3 regions of the Paenibacillus lacisediminis genome follow, and region 1 is predicted to be linked to each of the others. Evidence: riboswitches for the same ligand, from Rfam matches in the RefSeq annotation. Region 1 holds a riboswitch; each other region holds the start of a gene.
What was found. Region 1 has a riboswitch for glycine ahead of gcvT (glycine cleavage system aminomethyltransferase GcvT). Riboswitches for the same ligand answer to the same signal wherever they lie in the genome.

Region 1 (7,669 bases):
ACATCTTCGTTGATTTTCGGATTGTATTTCATCGTGCAGGAACCGAGCGGGTAAAACCCGTTATCGACGCCGAAATTGCGGCGGGACAAGGCGGTATAATGGCGCACGACATCAACCTCGTACACTTCCGGGAACGAAAGCCCATCACGGCGCAGCATTTCCGGCGGCACCAGCTCCTCCTTCGGCAAGGCGGGAACGTCACATTCCGGCAGGGAATAACCGATCCTTCCGGGCCGGCTGCGTTCGAAAATAAGCAATTCCTCCGGTTTGGTTTCATTTATTTCGTGCATATCGATTCCTCCATTACACTGACGAATTGGTCGATTTCCGCTTTGCTGCGTTTTTCGGTCACGGCGATCAGCACATGTCCGGCGAGTTCGGGATAGCTGCGCCCCAGATCGTAGCCGCCGATAAATCCGGCCTCGAGCAGCTTTTGTTGAAGCCGCTGCGGATCGGCGCCTTCCGGCAGCCGGATCACGAATTCATTAAAAACCGGGGCCGGGAAGGGAAGGCTTACGCCCGGGATGGAAGCCAGGCGCGTTTTGGCGTAATGTGCTTTTTGCAGGTTCAGCTCCGCGACCTCGGCCATGCCTTGTTTGCCCATCAGCGACATATACACGGACGCGGCGAGAGCGAGCAGCGCCTGGTTGGAGCAGATGTTGGAGGTCGCTTTTTCGCGGCGGATATGCTGTTCCCGGGCTTGCAGGGTCAGCACGAACCCGCGCTTGCCGTTCCTGTCGGTCGTCTGCCCTACGATCCGCCCGGGCATTCGGCGCATGTAGCTGTCGGCTACGGCGAAAAATCCGCAGGTCGGGCCGCCGAAGGAAGGTGCGATGCCGAGCGGCTGCGCGTCGCCAACGACGATATCCGCGCCCAGCTTGCCCGGCGCTTCCAGCAGGCCCAGAGACAGCGGGTTGCAACTGACGATCAAGAGTCCTCCGCGCGCATGAATTAGCTCGCCGATGGAACGGATATCTTCAAGGGAACCGAAGAAATTCGGGTTTTGCACCAGCACGGCGGCGGTGTCTTCCGTAATGGCCGTCTCCAAGGCCTTGCGGTCGGTAACGCCCGCCTCCCAGCCGACCTCCGCGATCTCCAGATTCAGGCCGCGTGCGTAAGTTGCCAGCACCTCACGGGCCTCGGGATGGACGGTCCGGGCCACGATCAGCCGTTTGCGCCGGGTGGCGGCCGCAGCCAGCGAACCGGCTTCAGCGAGGGCTGTCGCCCCGTCGTACATGCTGGCGTTGGCCACCTTGAGGCCGGTCAGCTCGCAGATATAGGACTGGAACTCAAAGATCGCCTGCAGCTCGCCCTGGCTGATCTCCGGCTGGTACGGCGTATAAGCCGTGTAAAATTCGGAACGGGAAATGACATGTTGGACGACGGAAGGAATATGAAGATCGTAAATGCCCGCGCCGAGGAAGCTGGCGTAACGGTCGGTGTCGGCATTGCGCGCGGCAAGTGCGAACATGTGCCGGGTTAAAGTGTATTCGTCGAGCCGTGGGGAAACCGGCAGCTCGCCTTTAAAACGGATCTCCCCGGGAATATCCTGAAACAACGCTTCGAGCGAAGGGACGCCGATCGCTTCCAGCATTTCGTTCCGGTCTTGTTCGGTCAGCGGCAAATAACGGTGTTTTAGCATAGGTTTTCTCGTTCTCCTTTCACGGCTTGGCGAGTGCGTTTCGGCGATAAAATGGCAGGGGGACGACTTGGGCTTTCAGCCGTTTGCCGCGGATTTCCACCTCGAGTATGGTGCCGGCCGCCGCGTGGGCGCTGGCGATCAGTACCAGTCCGAGGCTTTTTTTGAGCGTCGGCGCTTGCGTGCCTGTGGTTACTTCGCCGATTGGGCCCTCGATGCCAGGCGCAAAAACCGGATAATGCGTGCGCGGGATGCCCCGGTCGATCATCTCCAGACCGGCGAGCCGCTGCGGAACGCCTTCTTCACGCTGCTGGAGCAGCGCCTCGCGCCCGATAAACGAGCCAGAGTCCCATTTCACGAACCGGCCGAGGCCGGCTTCCAGCGGCGAAATACGCTGCGACAGCTCCTGCCCGTAGAGGGGGAGGCCGGCTTCAAAACGCAGCGTATCCCGGGCGCCGAGCCCCGCCGGCACGAGCCCGTGGGCCTCGCCGGCTCGCATCAGCGCGTCCCAAAGGGCCGGAGCGTCTTCCGCAGCCGCATAAAGCTCATACCCGTCCTCGCCGGTATAGCCGGTGCGCGAGAGCAGCGTTTTAATGCCGCTGACCCGGGCCTCAGGATAAAACGTGAAGGGGCGCAAAGCGCCGGGATCATGTCCTTCGCACAGCGGGGAGAGGATGGAGGCGGCCAGCGGCCCCTGGACCGCCAGCAGCGCCGTGGCTGCGGAAACGTTGCGCAGGCTGACGCCTTCGGCGGGCAGATGCCGCCGCAGCCATTCCCAATCCTTGTCGATGTTTGCGGCGTTGACGACAAGCATGTATTTGCCTTCGTCCCGTTTATACACCAGCAGATCGTCGACGACACCGCCGTCCGGATAACAGAGCAGGGTGTATTGAGCTTTTCCCGGCCCCAGCAGGCTCACGTCGTTCGTCGTCATCCGCTGCAAAAAACTTTCCGCTCCGGGACCCTCGGCGTAAAACTCGCCCATATGCGATACGTCAAACAAGCCGGCCCGCTCGCGCACGGCCTCGTGCTCCTTTTGAATGCCGCTGAACTGCACCGGCAGCTCCCAGCCGCCGAAATCGATGCAGCGCACGCCTTCATATCGGCCGTAACAAGAGTATAACGGCGTTCGTTGCAGTAGGGGTTCGGACATCTCATCACCTCGTTTGGCCGTAGTGGGCCGTATTTTTACCTGCGCATATCATGAAAAAAATAAAAAGACAGGCCAAGAAATTCCGACTGGCAACGAATCGGATATTTCCGGCTCTGTCCTTTGTACCTGAGAGTTACCCTGCTGCAAAACACCAGGCATCTTGCTCCCCGGCATTTTAAAGAAGAAGCAGGTTTCCCCTTGGGTGATCCGCCTTTAAACCCTAAAAGACGAATTCTCTCCAGAGACGCGTCCGGCAGAAGTCCTTTTGCCTGAGAGATTCACCGCTTCCGTGCGGCTTGCTCCTTCGGCGTTACAATTTGCTGGAATTGTAATCTCTCCCTCTGCCTTCAACCGCTGATTACATCTACATTAATACTCAAAACCGCGAAATATGTCAATAAACTTATCATAAAAATATAAATTTTATTTTGGTTTTGTATACTGCAACGCTTTCATTTTTGCAAATCTATAAATTATGTTAGTAATATTGACATCTTGACTGGGTTGGAATAATCTGAACGAGAAATATCCGGAAAGAGGAGGAATGAGCTTGTCTGCTAATATTAGGGAAAATCTATGGTATAGCGACGAACATGAATGGGTGCTGGATTTGGGGGATGGAACGGCAAAAATCGGCATTTCCGACGTAGCCCAGCATCGCTTGGGCGATATCGTGTTTGTGGAGCTGCCGGACCTTGGAACGGAAGTGGAAGCACAGGACGGGATCGGCACGATCGAATCGGTCAAAACGGTGGCGGATTTGTTTACGCCGGTCAGCGGAACGGTGCTGGAGATTAACAACGAGCTGGAAACGGCGCCCGAGCTGGTGAATGAAGAACCTTACGACGGGGGCTGGATGGTGCGGATTCAACTCCATGAAGACCCCGCCGCCGCTTTTTCCAAATTGATGGATGCTAAAGCTTATGCGGAGTTTCTCGAAAGATAGAGGGCCTGTGACAGGCAAAAATAACCTCGCGTCAGCGATGAGGATGCGGCTTGCTTATCGCATTGCGTATTTTTGCTTTGCTGGCCGCGAGGTTGCTTGGTCCGGTCATTTACGTTTGGGCGGAAGCAGGAGGGAGCGGTAAATCGCCTCGAACATAAATTCGAAGGCCTCCAGGCGGGATACGGCATCGAATGCGGTGGAGCCCCATGCGTAGATGCCATGGCCCCGCAGCAATAAGCCGGGAACGCGGGTGTCGAGCGCGGCGGGAATCCGCCCCGCTATCTCGGCGATGTCGGCGTAATTCGGCACGACCGGGATGCGGACAGCGGCGTCCTCCTCCCAGATGCCCAGCGCTTTGATCAGCTCGTTGCCCTGTATTTGGACGAATCCTTCGTCGCCGAAATATTCGCTGAGCACATTGTTAAACACGGTGTGCACGTGGAGAATCGCGCCGCAGCCGGTCATCCGGTAGATTTTCGCGTGAATCGGCACATCTTCGCCGGGCGTCAGTTTTGTGGCTTCACTTGGCGTACCAGCGGCGTCCACAAACAGAAACTCCTCGGCCGGAAGCTTCGTTTGGCCCTTCATGCCCGACGTCACCGCGAAGTGATAATTGCCCGGCGCGAAGCCGCCGACCCGAACGGACAAGCTGCCGCTCAAGCCCGGAAGCCAGCCGCGGGCGGCAAGCCGTTCCTTGACGCCGCGCAGTTCGCTGAGCGCAGCTTGTTTTTCTTCCAACGGAATGTCCGAAAAATTCATGTTGGCCGTCCTCCTTCGTGCTTCACCCAAAATAATGGCTTACAGAAGCGACTTTCGAACCGCCTCGCCCATTTCCAAAGACCGCTCGGCGGCCCGGTGCACCGCGGCTTTCACGTTTGGCCGGAAGCCGGCCGCTTCGAGCACCTCCAGCGCCGCTTGGGTCGAGCCGTTTGGCGAGGTGATGTCGGCCCGGAGCTTGGCCGGATTTTCGCCGGTTTCCTTCATCATCAGGGCGGCGCCAAGCACCGTTTGCACCGTCAGCTCACGCGCCTGATCGGGGGAAAGACCGCCTTCCATACCCGCTTCGATCATCGCTTCCATCATGTAATAAATATATGCGGGCCCGCTGCCGGAAACACCGGTCAGAATTTCCATCCGTTCCTCCGGAATCACGCTAACCATACCGACCGCTTGAAACATAGACAACACCTGCGCTTTTTGCTCCTTCGATATTTCGGCGGAGAAGGAGATTCCGGTTGCGCCGTGGCCGATGGAGCAGGACGTGTTCGGCATCGTCCGGGCGATCGGGATGTTGCTGCCAAGCAGCGCCTGGATCGTCGCGATCGACAGGCCGGCGATCAGGGAGACGATCATTTGCCCTTCGCGCAGCATCGGGCCGAGTTCGCTAAGCGCTTCGCCGGCATCCTTCGGCTTCATCGCCAGGACGATGATCGAAGCTTCTTGAAGATGCCGGTTTTTAGCGGCTTCCTCGTTTGCAGTTGACACGCGGTAAGTCTGCGATAAATAGGCAAGCCGTTCCTGGCTCGAGCGGTTCAGCATGGCGATCTGGTCCGCGCCGGCGACGCCTTTATGGATCAGTCCGCGCACGATCGCTTCGGCCATCGAACCGGCGCCGTAAAAGCAAATCGAGGCGGAGGCCAGGGATATGTTCGGATTCATGGTCAATTACCTCCTGATGTAGAGAATGGATATTGGCTAAGGGGGATTTTTTTAGGCTAATTGCCGGTTTACTCCCGGATTTGCCCATTCCCCGTAACGATATATTTGCTGGATGTCAGCGCAGGCAGGCCCATCGGCCCTCTGGCATGCAGTTTTTGCGTGCTGATGCCGATTTCGGCGCCAAAACCGAATTCAAAGCCGTCCGTAAACCGGGTGGACGCATTGTGGTACACGGCGGCGGCATCGATTTCCTGCTGGAAAAGCTCCGCGGCGTGCCGGTCTTCAGTAACGATGCATTCCGAGTGTTTGGTGCCGAAACGGCGGATGTGATCCAGCGCTTCCTCCAAATTGCGAACGACCTTCACATTCAAAATATAGTCGTTGTACTCGGTCGCATAGTCTTCATCGGTTGCCGGATTTGCCCAGGCTATAAGGCGTCTCGTCGCTGCGCAGCCTCTTAACTCAACGCCTGCCTCCTTGAAGCGGTCCGCCAATTCGGCCAGATGCCGGGATGCGAAGTCTTCGTGAACAAGCAGCGTTTCCATCGAATTGCATACCGATGGACGCTGTACTTTGGCGTTGAGTGCAATGGAAGCGGCCATTTCCGGGTTCGCGGCGGCGTCCAGATACGTATGACAGATACCTGCTCCTGTCTCGATCACCGGCACGGTGGCGTTTTGCACGACCGTTTGGATCAGCGAGCTGCCGCCGCGCGGGATGATGACATCCAGCAGCCCGTTCAGCTTCAGCATTTCGTCGACGGACGAGCGGCTTGGATCCTCGATAAGTTGCACGGCGTCGACCGGAATGGCGGTGCCGCGCAAGGCCTCATGGATGAGCTCGACGATTTTGCGGTTGGAGGCGAGGGCGGAGGAGCCGCCGCGCAGCACGACCGCGTTGCCGGTTTTGAGGCAAAGTCCCATTGCATCAACCGTAACATTGGGGCGGGCTTCATAAATGATCCCGATGACGCCGAGCGGTACACGCTTCTTCACGATATGCAGCCCGTTCGGGCGGTCGATCGTCTCCAGCACGTCTCCGACCGGATCGGGCAAAGCGACGATTTGCCGCAGCCCTTCGGCGATCCCTTCAATGCGTTGCTCGTTTAAAGCAAGCCGGTCCAGCATCGCCGAAGAAGTGCCGTTCTCCCGGCCGCGCCGCAAATCTTCCTCGTTGGCCGCGATGATCGCGGCGCTGCCGTCCACAAGCGCTTTGGCGGCGGCCAGCAGGGCTTCGTTTTTTTGCTCCGTCGTCAGGCGGTTCAGTGCGGATACGGCACCGGCGGCCCGCTCGGCTTTTTGTCTGACTTCACTCATAGCTTAAGACCTCCTTATAATTCTTCGAATTATGATTTTAACGAAATCCATTCGTCCCGGTGGATAACCTCCAGGCGGTGGACGATATCCAGCTTTTTGATAACCTCGGCGCTGGGCAGCCCGAGAATTTCTTGCAGCTGCTCGGCGTCGTAATTGACGATCCCGCGTCCGAGCACTTCCCCGCCGGCATTGACGACTTCCACGACATCACCCGTATGAAAATGACCGTTCGCGGCTTTGACGCCTACCGGGAGCAGGCTGCGCCCGCCGTGAATAAGCGCTTCTTCGGCGCCGTCGTCAACCGTCAGCGTGCCGAACGGGGTGGAGAAGAAGCCGAGCCACTGTTTTTTGCGCGGCAGGGTGGCCCCGTGCGCTTCGAAGTAGGTGCCGTGGCCGTCGCCCTGCAGTGCGGCCTGAAGGTCGCCGGGCTCCGACACTTTGCCGACGAAGACGGGAACGCCGCCGATCGAGGCGATTTTGGCCGCGTCGATTTTCGAGCGCATGCCGCCCGTACCGACCGCGGAGCCCGCCCCGCCGGCGATCGTGTACAGCTCGTTTGTGATTTCCGTGACGCGGGTGATGCGGGTCGCATTTGGATCAAGGCGCGGATCTTTGGTGTAAAGCCCGTCCATATCCGTCAAAATGAGCAGATGCTCAGCTTTGATCAAATTGGCGACCAGGGCCGACAACGTATCGTTGTCCCCGAATTTCAACTCATCCAGCGAAACGGTGTCGTTTTCGTTGATGATCGGCAGGACGCCCTGACGCAACAGCTCTTCGATCGCCATGCTCGCGTTGCCCGTCCGTTTGCGGTTCTGGAAATCGGAGCGGGTAAGCAGCACTTGGGCCGCGGATACGTGATGCTCGGAGAGCGCTTCGCGGTACGCTTGCATCAGCAGCGCCTGGCCTACCGCGGCGGCCGCCTGTTTCTCATGCAGCAGCTTCGGCCGCTCGGG
Region 2 (7,669 bases), on a different contig from region 1:
TGCGCACCTCCTGAAACAGTTTGGCCAACAGCTCATGCTCGCGTCTGAACTCCAGCAAGGCATCCATGCTTTGATAGAGGTTCTCGAAAAACGGCTTGTTCACATCCACCTTTTGCGCTGTGAGCTGTTTCATATCCGCAATGATGGAAAGTAGAATTTCATCAAACAGCTCTTCCTTGTTGGTGAAAAAAGTATAAATGGTCCCCTTGGCTACATTGGCGATTTTAGCCACTTGCTCCATCGTCGTCGCCTTATAGCCAAACAGCGAAAAACATTTCACGGCGGCTTCAATCACCAATTCCCGCCGGTTGATTTGAGCCAATCCCCATCGCGCCTCCCTCCAAGAAATGACCAATTGACCGAAATATGAATATAGTCAATTAGTCGATTTTTACTTTACTCCTTCCAAAGACGGATGGCAAGGTATTTTTTGCAAAAAAATTTCGAAAATTTCTCGACCTGAGATGAAGTGCTTCAAACGACAGCTCCCGTAACGGACAGGAGAGACGTTATTCGCTTATTTCCCTGGTATTTCCCGCTCTAACGGACACAGATGACGTTATTTGGTTCAAAATGACATGTTTTACGCCGGTTTGAAGGAAATAACGTCTTCTCGGTCCGTTAGAATTTTTTCGCCTTCATTCTGGGCGGTTTAAGGTCGCTGGAGTCCGTTAGAAGCGCAGCCTCATCAACGAGGTGCGGCAGGCAACACCACAACTCGACAACACCGCAGTTTGGCAATATCACAGTACGACACATCACAGTGCGGCATATCACAGTACGACACATCACAGTACGGCATATCACAGTACGACACATCACAGTGCGGCACATCGCAGTACGACACATCACAGTACGACACATCACAGTGCGGCATATCACAGTACGACACATCACAGTACGACACATCACAGTACGACACATCACAGTACGACACATCACAGTGCGGCATATCACAGTACGACACATCACAGTACGACACATCACAGTACGACACATCACAGTGCGGCAATCGCAGTGCGGCCACGTCCCGTGCGGCAACGCCCCGATCACACATTGCGATGCGCCTCTGCAGCCTCAACACAAAAAAGTCCCGGCCCTCTTTTACGAGGACCAGGACTCTTACTTGCTTATTTTCTCCGGTTCCGCAGCTCCTTCATAATTTTGCGGCCGGTAGGCGTTTGGGCCAGGCCGCCCTGGGCCGTTTCCCGATGCCGGCTGGGCATCGCGGAGCCGACCTCCAGCATGACGTCGATGACCTCGTCGGACGGAATCGCGCTGCGCACGCCGGCAAGCGCCATATCGGCGGCCGCGAGCGCATTTACCGCCCCGAAGCCGTTGCGGACGATGCAGGGGATTTCCACCAGGCCGCCAACCGGATCGCAGATCAGGCCCAGCGTATTTTTCAGCGCCAAGCCGACGGCGTGCACCGCCTGCTCCGGCGTTCCCCCGCGCAGCTCAACCATCGCGCCCGCCGCCATGCCGATCGCGGAGCCGATTTCCGCCTGGCATCCGCCTTCCGCGCCGGAGATAAACGAATTGTTGGCGATCACGTACCCGATCGCCCCGGCGCAGAACAAACCGCGCACAAGCTGCTCATCCTCCCAGCCGAAGCGCTCCTGGGCGCTGACGAACACCCCCGGAATGATGCCGCAGGAACCGGCCGTTGGGGTGGCCACGATCCGCCCCATCGAAGCGTTAACCTCGGAAACCGCCAAAGCGTAAGCCATCGCCTGGCAGGCGATGTCCCCCACGGCGGGCTCCCCGTTGCCGCGGTATTCGTTTACCCTTTTGGCATCGCCGCCCGTCAGCCCGCTCGTTGAGGTGATTTGCTCCGTCAAACCTTTGCGCACGGCCTCTTTCATTATTTGATAATACTCGGCCATCGCTGCCATGATTTCCGCTTCGCTCTGGCCGCTTTCCGCCGCCTGATCCTGCAGCATGACTTGCGAAATCGTCAGGGACTCCTTGTCGCACAAAGCGACGAGCTCCCGCAAATTCCGAAAACGCATGTTTACCTACTCCTTCACTTTATGTTAAATCGATGTAAGCCACCCGGCTTACGTGCGGAAGCTTTTTAACCTCATCAATAAGAGTGCCCGGAATCGCGCCATCCGCTTCGACGACGGTCAGGGCTTCTTCGGTCCTTCCTTTCCGGTCGGTAATGATATAGCCGATGTTCACGTCCTCCCGGCTGAATAGCGCGGTGATGCCGGCCAACATGCCTTGGCGGTCGGCATGCTCAATCACAAGCGTCGGCAGTTCGCCCGAACACTTGACCTCAAACCCGTTGATGCCCTGAATCGCAATGTTCCCGCCGCCGATCGACGCCCCCGTCACCTCGGCCTTGCCGTTTCCGGCGGTGAGCGCGATTTTTACCGTATTGGGATGGGTCCCCGGCTGAACACCGGTTGTAAAATCAAGCTTCATCCCCATTTCTTCCGCGTTTTGCAGCGAGTTCCGGATGCGCTCGTCATCCGTGCGGTAATCCAAAATTCCGCCGACGATGGCCAGGTCCGTGCCGTGCCCCTGATACGTTTCCGCAAACGAGCCGTAGAAACAAATCCGCGCTTCGTAAGGCGCCTCTCCCAACAGTTGCCGCGCAAAACGCCCAATCCGCACCGCCCCCGCGGTATGGGAGCTGGACGGCCCGATCATCGCCGGACCAATAATCGAAAATACATTTTTAAACCGCATGGTCATCTTCCCCGTTCCCCAAATCTTTGTTTTCACCATTTTGCAAAAATCTTACTTTCAGTTTTCCCTAACATGACAGTCCTCAACGTTAAAAAGGACAGAAAAAAGGCCTGCTGCCTTCTCTCTGTCCCCGTTACCTGAGAGTTTAATGTGTCCGTGAGCCGGAAACACGTACCCCTTGGGTGGCTTTCGCTCTCTCCAGAGTCGCGTCAGGCCATGGTCCTTGTACCTGAGAGATTCAAAGCCGCCCCGCATGGCCGGCTATTTGCTCCTTCGGTGCCGCCTTTCCCAAGCGGACTCTCCCATGACCCTCATTCGCTCCTTATCATTTTGTAATTAATGTAAAACGAAAAACACTATATGTCAATATATCTAACATACATTTTCAACTAAACGCCAAATAATATAGTAAAATATTCCTATTTTTCTATGAAAATATGTATATTCTCGCAAAATCCTACTTGTACATTTTCATTTTCAAAGATATACTATTTCCAAAACAAACCATTATTTACCTATTTTTATTTTTTATTGAAAATAACCTACTTTTCCTATCGATTTTATAATTCGACCAACCTCAACATCATCGGTAGTTCAACGAAAGCCTGAATTTATCGCCGATACCTCACCGTTTTCCGCTTCACGTTTTGGTTATGTCCTATTCGGCCTGTGTTATAAACCGGGCCCAAACGCCAAATTTCTACTGCCCGCTACCCGAAGTGACTCTCTTTCCCAACTCAGAGATTTGTTCATGTTAATTTTTCTCCCATAAAAGGAGGTGATGCTTGGAATTACGTAGATATCATTCGTTTTTTTTCGCAAAGTCGCTCAGGTCGTGTCCGGTTTTAACTGACAGCCAGCAATTCTCCGGGCTGCCACAAGAGGATTTCTCGAAAGAACCATTAACCTAGTAAAGGGAGTGAAGAAGTTGATCCGATTCAAAAGATTCCGTAAAAATTTCTCACTCGGTATGTCGATCCTCCTTGTGCTTACTTTTGTTCCTGTGACCTATGCCGAAACCAACGGCGCTGCGGCCAAAACCAGTCTAAAATCCAGCGCGCCGCACATCGCCGAAGCCAAGATCGATGGCAAACTGACGACGCAGTTCAAGCAGGACGATTACGTGACTTATCTCGTTAAATTAAAAGAACAAACCGATACAGCCTCGGTTTCCAAGCTGGCCCTGCAAAAAGCCGCAACCGAAAAAGCGACGCCTTCGGCCGCTAAAATGTCGGCCCGGACTTCCGTCATCAGCGCCCTGCGTGAAACGGCTTCACGCACCCAGGTCAGCCTGGATAACTATTTGAGTCAGGAGCAAAAGTCCGGAGAGGTTAAGGATTATAAAAGCTACTTTATCGTAAACGCCATGGCGGTGACAAGCACAAAAGAGGTGCTTGACCAAGTCGCCCTGTTTCCTGAAGTAGAAAAGATTCTCCCCAACGAAGAACGGTTTCTGGATAAGGTGGAAATCGACAAGCAGGAGGCGGCGGCCGGTCAAGGGACACCCATCAAGGATGCCGTGGCCGATAACGCCGGGGCGGCAGCTGTCAAGCCGAGCAGCGTCGAATGGAACATCGCCCAGGTCAACGCCCCCGAGGTCTGGGCCCAAGGCATTGACGGAAGCGGGATCGTCGTCGCCAACCTCGACTCCGGCGTAGAATACACCCATCCGGCTTTGCGCGCTAAATGGCGCGGGTTCGATGCTTCCGGGAACATCGTCGATCCCGAGCTGAACTGGTACGACCCGCACAGCCACGCATCGCTGCCGGTGGATAGCGACGGGCACGGCACCCACACGATGGGCACAATGGTCGGATCGGAGCCCGACGGCTCGAACCAGATCGGCGTAGCGCCCGGGGCAAAATGGATCGCGGTGCGCATTTTTAACCCGTCGACCACCGACGCCATCATCCTGGACGGCGGGCAATGGCTGCTCGCTCCGGTGGACGCGGAAGGCAACCTCCATCCCGAGCTCGCTCCCGATGTTGTCAACAACTCGTGGGGCGGGGGGCCAGAGCGGGACGATTGGTTCCGCCCGATTGTACAAGCCTGGCGGGACGCGCAGATTTTCCCCGAATTTTCCGCCGGAAATACGACTCTCACCAATCCGGGCGGTCCCGGTTCCGTCGCCAATCCGGCCAACTATCCGGAGGCATTCGCCACAGGGGCGACGGACATCAACCGCAACCTGGCCGGTTTCTCCTTACTTGGCCCTTCGCCTTACGGCGAGATCAAGCCGGAGGTTTCCGCACCGGGCGTCAACATCCGCTCCTCCGTACCCGGCGGCGATTATGAAGGCGGCTGGAACGGCACCTCGATGGCCGGTCCGCATACGACCGCGATCGCCGCGCTGCTGCTGCAGGCCAACCATTCGCTGACGGTGGACGATCTCGAACAAATCCTGACCGACACGGCGACACCGCGCACGGACAGCCAGTTCCCGAGCACGCCGAACAATGGGTACGGCCATGGCATCGTTAACGCGCTGGATGCTGTCGGTTCCGTGCTCGAAGGGGTCGGATCGGTGTCCGGCCGGGTCGTAACCGCCGGTGACGATTTCGAAGAGCCGGTGCTGGAGCATACTCCGCCATCATTAATATATGAAGGTTTCGACGTAACGTTAACCGCCCATGTGACCGACAATATCGCTGTGACCTCGGTTGAATTTTACGCCCGGGAGGCAGGAACCAGCCATTATTTATACCTGCCGGCGACGCGTGTGTCGGGCACGAGCCAGGACGGCGTCTATGAAGCCACCGTCCCGTCCTTCCTGGTCGGAACCGCGGGGCTCGAATATTACATCAGGGTCAGCGATTACGGGGGCAACGGCTTTGACAGCGACCCGTATTCCGTGACCGTGTCGGCCGGAATTCAGCCCGGATACGAGCAGGATTTTGAGACCGATGCGATCGGATATGCGACCGGCGGAACCGGAAACACGTGGGCCTGGGGAACGCCGGTTAGCGGCCCGGGCAGCGCCCATTCCGGGGAAAAAGTGTACGCGACGAACCTGACCGGCACTTACGCCGCCAACGCCAACTCCTACCTGCTGGCGCCTCCGATCGACTTGACCGGAAGTCCGGAAGGGGCGCTGCTTTCTTTTAAACATTGGTACGATCTTGAAAGTAACCGGGATTACGGCACAGTGTATATCGCCTCCGAAGACAGCGATTACGCTTTCGCGCCGGTAGCCGAATTTACGGGAACGAGCGGCGGTTGGAAAACGCAATATATCGACCTTCGCCCTTATGCCGGCCAGCAGGTTTACCTGCAATTCAATCTAACGTCCGACGGTTCGGTGCAAAAAGCCGGCTGGTACCTTGACGACCTGTCGCTGCAAGCTCCGGACGACACTGCTCCGGCGGCTCCCGGCGGGCTCAGCGGTTCCGTCAATTTCGTCGGCAGCGCGGAGCTTTCCTGGTCTGCCCCGGCCGATGAAGACGTGAAAGAATATACGGTGTATCGCTCCGTGACTTCGGGAACGGGCTACGAAGCGATCGCCACGACGGCGGAAACGGCTTATACGGACGCTTCCACCGTGACCGGAGCCACGTATTACTATACCGTCACCGCGGCCGATTACAGCGGCAACGAAAGCAAAAAATCCAACGAAATTGCGTTGACGATCCAACGTCCGGTCAGTCTGTTCAGCGACGATTTTGACGGCGGCGATGACGGCGGCTGGACCCATAGCGGCACGCAGGACAAATGGGAACGCGGCACACCGTCCGCGCCCGGTCCAAGCAGCGCCGTATCTCCCCCGAACGTGTGGGGCACGGATCTTGACGGAACCTACGCGAATGGAGCGGACTACTCGCTCGTGTCCCCCGCCATCGATCTGAGCGGAGTGGACAACGCCACGCTGGCCTTCGATCACTGGTTTGAAATCGAAAGCAACTATGATTATGGGTACGTGGAAGCCAGCTCCGACGGCGGCGCGACCTGGATCCAGCTGGGCAAATTTTCGCACAGCACGAATGGCAATCAGTGGAGCCCGGTATACTACAGCCTGGACGAATATGCCGGCGGAGCGGTAAAAATCCGCTTCCGGCTGAAGACGGATAACAGCGTCACGAAGGCGGGCTGGTATATCGACAACGTCCAGGTGCTCAGTGTGAATGCGCCGGAGACGGAGATTGCCCAAGACGTGGTTGCCGAGATCAACGCGCAAAAATCCAAAGCGGACAAACCCGGCTCCGCCTACAAGCTGATTCGCACCACCAAAAGCGAATATAACGAAGCAGCCGGCAAAACGGAGGGCAGCGGCGAAGCCGGCGTCAGCAGCCTGCCGGCCAGCGCAACCGTGACGGTCGTGGAAACGGGACGTTCCGTAAAAACGGACCCCGCGTCCGGAAAATACAGCCTGACCCATGTGGCCGGCGATTATACGTTAAAAGCGGAAGCCTACGGTTATTACCCGCAAACGTTGCCGGTCAAGATTGAAGATCAGAAGAGCGCGAAAGCCAACTTTAATTTGCAGGCGATCCCTAAAGGGCAAATTGCCGGTACGATTACCGACGAACGCAGCGGCGAGCCGATCGCTGACGCTACCGTAATCGTGCTTGAGGACGCGGCGATCGCCCCGCAGCGTACCGGAGAGGACGGCGGCTTCTCGCTGGAGGTGCTGGAAGGAACGTACACGCTGGCGGTGACGGCGAGCGACTATTACAGCGGCACGATCACCGTCACCGTGCCGCCGGACGGCAGCGCCGACGGATCGCTCGCGCTGAAGCCGTTCATCGGCCTGCCGGGCGAAATCGGCTATGACGACGGCACGGCGGAAAACGCCTGGTCCTTTAACTCCACAGGCAACGCCTGGGCGGTGAGGATGACGCCGGAATCCGGTGCGGCACAAGTGACTGGCGCCTCTATCCGGTTCTGGAACGAACAATGGCCTGTACCGGGCGGAACGGCGTTCCAGTACGCCGTATTCGACGCCTCCGGGCCGGACGGCTCGCCGGGCCGCCAGTTG
Region 3 (7,669 bases), on a different contig from region 1:
GCCTCCGATTCCATCCCGGCTTCGGACATTGCAGCCAAAGCAATTCCCCTTGCTTGCAATTCAGTCATGCCTGGGCGCAATTGATCCAGCACCGCTTCAAGTCCGATTGTTGTAATCCGGTATGCCTCACGCATACAATTTAATTCATTCTCGCTTTTAATCGCTCTGACGGCTATCATGACTTGATCCGCCTTAACAGGAGACTCCCCGCCCATTTCTGTAACCGCTTTCGAAAATTCGTTAAATATGGTTTGCGGAATAATGGCCCATCCGGCAATTCCCACCTTCTTCGGCGCGTGATCCATCAATTCCGATATAACCGACTTAAACGTGTCCAGTTTACTTCCTGGATATTCCGGGTCTGAGGACTCCCTGAATACAAGCAGTCGGCGAATATCCGGAATCTTGGAACGATCTTTCGCATAAGTCAAGGTTTCCGGACCAATCAATAGAACAGGTGTGCCTTCAGCCGGAATCAAGACGCCCGCGGATTCAAAAGAAGGCCAATAATCGGACAGATACCGGACAAATTGGGGCTCCGCCTCGTTCCCGAAGGCGAGAAGCAAATCCAACCCTTGCTCTTTCATGCCTGTTTGAATTCGAATAACCCTGTCCTGGAATTCTTCAAGAGGTATAAACGGTTTCAATATTCTTCATCTCCTTTTAGTACTTTACTCATAATTTATTTTGTAAAAACGTTATTACAAATCATTAATATTAAACATTTGTAAAAACGTTATCACAAACGCAAATAGTTAGAAAACTTTGTAATTACTTTTTAATTTTCTTTACCGAGCTCCGCTCGATCAACGACGTTCCCAAAACAACTTTCTGACCTACCTGCTCGGAGTTTTTATTCTTCAGGCTTCTCAGCAATATTTCCGCCGCGGCTTTTCCCATTTCCAAATTGGGCCGATCAATCACGGTAACAGGCGGCATCATAAAGCTCGCCAGCTCATGATCGTCAAATCCAACTAATGAAATGTCCTCGGCAAGCTTAAGCTGCAAATCTCTGATCGCTTTAATCGAGCCTTTGCAAATCAAGTTGTTGGCTGAGAATATAGCGGTTGGCGGATTGTCGAGAGACAGCAGCTCCACCGTTGATTTATATCCATGCTCCTCCAGCCAATCGCCTTCTTTCACATAGGAAGCGCTCACAGGGAGTCCGTTATCGCGGAGCGCCCGTTCGAATCCCCAAAAGCGTTCCTTCTGATTGAGGTATAGAGGTTCTCCATAGATAATGGCTATTCTCTCATGACCGTAATCAATTAAATGCTGCGCCGCCTGATACGAGCCTCCGAAGTTATCGATCGTTACGCTGTGGTTAATATTGATTAAGTAGTTGCGATCAACAAAAACAATCGGCTTTTGGATCTGCGAATAAGCAAGATGGCTTTCTTGGCAAGGAATGATAATGAAACCATCCACATTTTTACTGATTAACTCATTGATGTAGGACTCTTCTGTATGGGGATCATCGTTAGTGGAGCACACAAACAGCAGGTACCCGTCTTTTCTTGCTTCGTTCTCCGCGCCTTGAATGACCGCCGTATAAAAGGGATTCATCGTATCCGGCACGAGCAATACAATTGTTTTCGTCTCTTTCTTCACCATGGATACCGCTGTCTTGTCGGGCACGAAATTCAATTCTTCGATTGCCTCCATAACTCTCCGGTGAGTTTCCGGCTTTACGCGATCAAGTCCATTGATAACCCGGGAAACGGTGGATACGGAGACTTTCGCTTTTTTCGCTACATCTTTAATCGTAAGCGGCTTGTACATATTCGTCCCTCTCGTTCCTGTCGAAACTCATTTGCCCGGTTGGGCAAATCATAAAATGCGCATTTGTAATAACGTTTTTACAACTAGAGTTTATCATTGGCATTTCTATTTGTAAACACTTTTTTAACTATTGGAGGAAAATTATAAAACCGTTTTCATATCAAATCCGGATTATTAAGAGTTTTTGAAACGCCTTTTTTGAACATTTGGACGTATATGAAAAACTGATATTATATTATCTGTTGTTTACCATCAACAGGACGACATCTATTGGCCAAAATATTTCGTACAGCGTAATGAATGATTTTATGAAGAATTATTCTTTCAGTTTGCTCAGTTGACTGGCGCTACCAGACTGAATGATGCACAGAGACAGCAATTAAGAGACTTTTTCTTATTCTTCTACCTTTATGCTCACCCGGTTAATGAGGAAACGCTCTACGTCTTTTCTATTTGTAATCCAACCGCGCTTACTGCATTTTGTTTTCGATCCGCTGCATGAACTCTTCGGCGGCACTGTAGCCAAACTGCTTGAGATACCAATTGTTGGCCGCCGCCTCGATCAGACCGGCCACATCCCGTCCCGGCTGGAGCTGGACTTCGATATGCGGAATCTTGACGCCAAGATATTCCGTGAACTGAGGCTCCAGTTCCAGCTCATTATTCAGAGAGTCTTCCCTCCATGGCGCTAATTCAATGTCGAGTACAATGCGCGTCTCGTCCTGAAAAGCCCTGCGCCCGTATTGGCGTACGACATTAATCAGGCCGATGCTGCGCAGCGCGAGGAATTCGCGTGTGGTTTCATTATGCGTTCCAAGCAAAGTGGCCGGGCCCAGTTTCTTCAACACCACAATATCGTCCGCAACGAACCGGTGGCCCCTTCTAATGAGCGTATGGGCGGTTTCGCTTTTGCCGATCCCGGATTTGCCGCGGAGCAGGACGCCTATGCCCGATACATTCACACATACCCCATGGATCGAGATCTCCGGCGCAAGCGCTTTGACCAGATAGCTGTCCAGCTTGGCGATAAACTCCGTTGTCGTCTCCTCGGTCCTTAGCAGCGGAATCCCCTCCTGATCGCAGAACAAGGTCAGATAGGGGATCTCCTGCTGCCCCGACGTCACAATAAAGCATGGCGGATGATATTTGACAATGTTGCCGATATGCAGCTTGCGTTCTTCTACGGTTAAGGTCAATAAATAGTTAACTTCCTTACGGCCAAGCACTTGCACCCGCTCCATCGGAAAAAAATCAAAATACCCCACAAACTCCAACCCAGGTCTATGCGCCCGTGGACGGGTAATCACACGGTCCATACGGCCGGCCCCGGCTAGCACTTCCATATGAAACGTTTCCGCAAGACTTTGCACCGTGATCGTCTTCATCTTGTTCTCCCCAATTATTAATGATTCTGGAATGACACTGTTTATGATTATTTACCCGCTTTTCTTCGATTCGAATAATGCAATGCAAACAGCAGAATAAACCATAAGGGTGTCAATAATAAGGCCATGCGTGTTTCTTTGGCAACCAGCATAATTATAAGAATTATAGCAAACAACGTCAGAACTGCATAATTAACAAAGGGGGTAAATGGTGCTTTAAATTTCGATTTTGCCTGCAACTCTGGCTGCGTCTTTTTATACTTGATGTGACAAACGAGAACCACACCCCAAACCCAAATAAAACAAATGGCGCTAATAGTGGTCACGACGCCAAACGCCTGCTCCGGAATAAGCTTGCTCAATAGAGCTCCCCCGGACAAGACGAGTGTGGAGATCAATAGCCCATTTCTGGGCACATGATTTTTATTCAGCTTGGCAAAATGGGACGAAGCCTGGTTATTCTTGCTTAAATTATATAAAATTCGGCTTGTTGAAAACATCCCGCTGTTGCAAGCGGAAGCGGCTGAAGTTAATACAACAAAGTTAATAATTCCCGCAGCAATCGGAATCCCGACCAAACTAAACGTTTTAACAAAAGGGCTTTCTGCCGGACTTAGTTCCGTCCAGGGGTTAATGCACAATAGGGCAATAATCGCGCCAACGTAGAAAAATAAAATTCTAAGCGGAATTTTATTAATCGCCGAGGGGATGTTTTTTTCCGGATTGGATGTTTCCGCGGCCGATACCCCCACCAACTCCACGCCAACAAAGGCAAACACAACCATTTGGAAGGAAAGCAAGAAACCCGGAACTCCGTTTGGAAATATGCCCCCATGTCCCCAAATGTTTTTGACCGTAACCATTCCTGCATCTGTCTTGAATCCTATGACCAGTAAGATCACCCCAATGGCAATTAATGCGAGAATCGTCACTACCTTAATTAAAGCAAACCAAAACTCCAATTCGCCAAAATTTTTTACAGTTAACAGATTGAGCCCCAATAAAATAATTAAGCAGATGATTTCAGGCACCCATTGCGGAATATCAAACCAATATTGAACATACACCCCAACCGCGATCACATCGGCCATAGCTGTCATGATCCAGCAAAACCAATAGGTCCATCCCGTTACAAAAGCGGCCCGCGGCCCAAGATAGTCTTCGGCAATATCCGTAAAAGATTGATAACCTGCTTTGGACAGCAGGAGTTCTCCTAGCGCCCTCATCACAAAAAATATGGCGATCCCCACGATGAAATAAGCAAAAATAATGGACGGACCTGCCAGTTGAATGGCTTTGCCCGATCCCAGAAACAATCCCGTACCAATGGTACCGCCAATAGCAATGAGTTGAACATGCCGATTTTCTAAATCCCTCTTTAATTCTTGTTGTGCCAAACCAAACTCCCCCTTAAACGTGAAAAGTTGAACAATGATTAACGCCAATAAAAAAAGAGACTGGATGCGCTCCAATCTCCTGGTCATAAGAATAATAAATAAGTTTTGTTATCAACTATTTTCGAATAACAAATAGATATTTAGTACTCTTCTGTCCTTTTGCCTGAGATTGTGAACCCTTCGGCGCCGCGGAATTCCCGCGGTCTCTCCAGAAGCTGCTCCTGCTATAGTACGATCCATAGCAATCATAGCTTGCTAACTATTTAATTTTTTCATTGTAACAACCCATTTAAATATTTTTCAATATTACTCGCAGTGATATATTTTGTCAACGAGATACTTCCCATCGGCGAATGCCCGTTAGGCATTACCTGCCTTAGACGGTTTGTTGCTGGGTGCAAACCACCCAATTAGGGCGATCGCCACCAAGACAGCGTAGAAGACAATCGTCCAGACCGTGCTATGGGGGAAATGAGGATCCAAAACCCCAATATCCTCATGGGCAAGGGTGATGACGGCGAGCTTTACTCCAACCCAGGCAACGATCGCATAAGCCGTCGTCTCAAGCGCCGGACGTTGGGCTAGCAGTTTTACAAACCAAGTAGCTGCAAATTTAATTAAGATCAGGCCTGCAATTCCGCCGAGCAATACAACGATAAATTGCCCCGCGTCCATCCCCCCGAAATCGCCAAGCGGCGAGTCAGGCAGCCCTAGCGCAAGCGCCACCGCAGCCAGGATGGAATCGATCGCAAAGGCAAGGTCTGCCAGCGCAATTTTTCCTACTGTAGGCCAAAAACTTTTCCCTGCCGCCTCTTGTTTCGTGTCCTTGTGCACATCCTCATTCTTCTTGCCGAATCGCGCTTGGATGATGTGCTTTAACCCCAAGTATAGGAGATAAGCCGCGCCAATCGCCTGCACCTGCCAGACGTTAGCAATAAAGGAAATCGCAAATAACGCGGCAAAACGAAAGACAAAGGCCATCATGATTCCATAGTTAATCGCTCGTTTCTTCTGTTCGTCCGGCAAATGTTTCGCGATGACCGCAAGAACGAGCGCATTGTCGGCCGACAACAATCCTTCCAAACCGATAAGAATGAGTAGTGCCCAGGCATACTCCAACCACATTTACTCCATCTCCCCTTTGCAAAGCAAGTTTTGTCAACCGACAATGCTGCACGTAGATAATATTGACTTGTACAGCAATGGGTATACGAGATGTTATACGAAATATCCCCCCGATACAGTTCATTTTTTTACGATGAGAATAACATCGTTACTTCCTCCTGCTTTTAACATTAATTTTCAATGCGAACTAACCGTTTCTCGCTTCGATCCCAGCGCCATCCCATATCCTTCGTTAATGACAAGCCACCATACCACTCATCCACTCCCTTTTCCTGTAACCAGTCCTTTTCACCCGATAGAACTTCCTGTCCGAAATTGGTTAATGCGACAGTACCGTCTTTCGCGGAAGGAAGCCCGCCAATAAAATAATCCGGCCCCTCGGCCTCCAGAAGTGGCTTCGGCAGCTCCGCCATCGTTTTTAGCCGGTACCGAAACTCCACGTCCCCCATTCCCAATTCGTGCAGCCTTTCTCCCACTTCCTTAAACAATTCAGCAGGTTTTTGCACTCCGTTATTTACAAGCTCTAACGTGGTTTGCTCAACGATTCCCAACCCATTGTCCGACGACGGAAGCCGGTTCAAATGCATTGTAAATGCCGAATGCACGAAAGGAAGAATCGATGTCTCCAACCGCAAAATTCCAATATGCTTCTCGATGTCCCGGGAAGCGTACGCCTCCCAAATTTCGGCGCCCAGTTTAAGCTCCTCCTCACCAATTCGCCTCCACGTGCCTGACAAGGTTTCCAATTGCTCCGTAGTAAGCTGCCCCATTCCCCGAAACAAATCAATCCCGGGATAGTCCCCGATGCACAGCAGATTTAGTTTTGTATTGCCTAACGGCTGCTTTGAGAACCAATGTAATAGAAAGGCCAGCATCGTCTGATCGAATAAATCATGCTCGAACCACATCACGACCTCATCGTATTTGCGGAAATTTTGGAGGCAGGATTCCTGGGATTCGCAACTTGCAATGAATTCCGATGCAGGGATGCCCAGAGTTTTTTCCAAATAAGCTGCCCTAAAAAACCTCTCGTTTTTTCCGTCCATGTTCGTAAATGCCGGGCCAACAGGATACACTTCTCTCCAAACCAAAATATCTCCCTGAACGTTTCCGTTCCTTAGCTTATTGCCTACATGATCACCGTTCACAATATGAAGCATTTTTTCCCCTCCCCAAAAACAAAACATGAAAGGAGCTGCCAAGCAGCTCCTTAGTTATTGAATCATATATTCCCCGGATCCTGCTTGGGTAATTCAGTTCGCGGTATTGCGGCTAAATCGGTTCACGGCGCTAAACAGGGCTTTTACGGAGGAGGTCATAATATCAACGTCAATGCCGCAACCCCAATATACGCTGCCGTCGGCAGCCGTGATGCCGATATAAGAGACCGCTTGTGATTTAGAGCCTGTTTCCAGAGCGTGCTCGGTATAGATCAAATCGGTATAGTTCAGCCCAAGCTCAGTTTGCAGAGCATTGCTGATCGCATCGAGTCTTCCGTTTCCGGTGCCTGCAATTTCCTTGACTTCATGGCCGGTCCGGATCGTGACGATGGTTTGAAAATCTTCATTGTCCGTAATGCGGTATTTGATAAACTCGACAGGCGTTTTAATGTTCACATATTCCTTCAAGAAAATATCGTATATTTCCTCGGGCATCAGTTCTTTTTGCTGCTGATCCGATACGTTTTTAACGGAGTATCCGAAGTTTTCGCGCATTTTCGCCGGGAGATCGAGTCCGTACTTCAGCTGCAGCACGTATCCGATCCCGCCTTTGCCGGACTGGCTGTTAATGCGGATAATATCGCCTTCGTACTCCCTGCCGATGTCCTTGGGATCAATCAGCAGATAAGGGACCGACCAATGCCGGAGTTCTTTTTCCTCGCGCCATTTCATCCCTTTAGCAATCGCATCCTGATGTGAGCCGGAGAAAGCGGTGAATACCAGTTCGCCTCCGTAAGGATGTCTTTCGCTCACTCTCATT

Region 2: linked by a shared signal. The riboswitch ahead of sdaAB (L-serine ammonia-lyase, iron-sulfur-dependent subunit beta) and the one ahead of gcvT (glycine cleavage system aminomethyltransferase GcvT) in region 1 are both predicted to bind glycine.
Region 3: linked by a shared signal. The riboswitch ahead of ACLD72_RS28390 (amino acid permease) and the one ahead of gcvT (glycine cleavage system aminomethyltransferase GcvT) in region 1 are both predicted to bind glycine.

What each region holds. Positions count from the first base shown of each region.
Region 1 is NZ_JBKIAX020000021.1:50,155-57,823, reverse strand. Features, by position in the region: gene gcvPB (aminomethyl-transferring glycine dehydrogenase subunit GcvPB) at 1-290, opposite strand, end outside; gene gcvPA (aminomethyl-transferring glycine dehydrogenase subunit GcvPA) at 278-1,642, opposite strand; gene gcvT (glycine cleavage system aminomethyltransferase GcvT) at 1,662-2,792, opposite strand; glycine riboswitch at 2,897-3,039, opposite strand; glycine riboswitch at 3,040-3,143, opposite strand; gene gcvH (glycine cleavage system protein GcvH) at 3,343-3,738, shown strand; gene mtnB (methylthioribulose 1-phosphate dehydratase) at 3,844-4,497, opposite strand; gene proC (pyrroline-5-carboxylate reductase) at 4,537-5,397, opposite strand; gene ACLD72_RS27965 (glutamate-5-semialdehyde dehydrogenase) at 5,466-6,713, opposite strand; gene proB (glutamate 5-kinase) at 6,743-7,669, opposite strand, start outside.
Region 2 is NZ_JBKIAX020000004.1:489,315-496,983, forward strand. Features, by position in the region: gene ACLD72_RS10975 (TetR/AcrR family transcriptional regulator) at 1-322, opposite strand, end outside; gene sdaAA (L-serine ammonia-lyase, iron-sulfur-dependent, subunit alpha) at 1,131-2,012, opposite strand; gene sdaAB (L-serine ammonia-lyase, iron-sulfur-dependent subunit beta) at 2,032-2,697, opposite strand; glycine riboswitch at 2,905-3,012, opposite strand; gene ACLD72_RS10990 (S8 family serine peptidase) at 3,626-7,669, shown strand, end outside.
Region 3 is NZ_JBKIAX020000022.1:32,723-40,391, reverse strand. Features, by position in the region: gene ACLD72_RS28405 (M24 family metallopeptidase) at 1-647, opposite strand, end outside; gene ACLD72_RS28400 (LacI family DNA-binding transcriptional regulator) at 772-1,782, opposite strand; gene hprK (HPr(Ser) kinase/phosphatase) at 2,253-3,167, opposite strand; gene ACLD72_RS28390 (amino acid permease) at 3,215-4,564, opposite strand; glycine riboswitch at 4,706-4,786, opposite strand; gene ACLD72_RS28385 (TerC family protein) at 4,925-5,689, opposite strand; gene ACLD72_RS28380 (DUF1835 domain-containing protein) at 5,860-6,849, opposite strand; gene leuA (2-isopropylmalate synthase) at 6,943-7,669, opposite strand, start outside.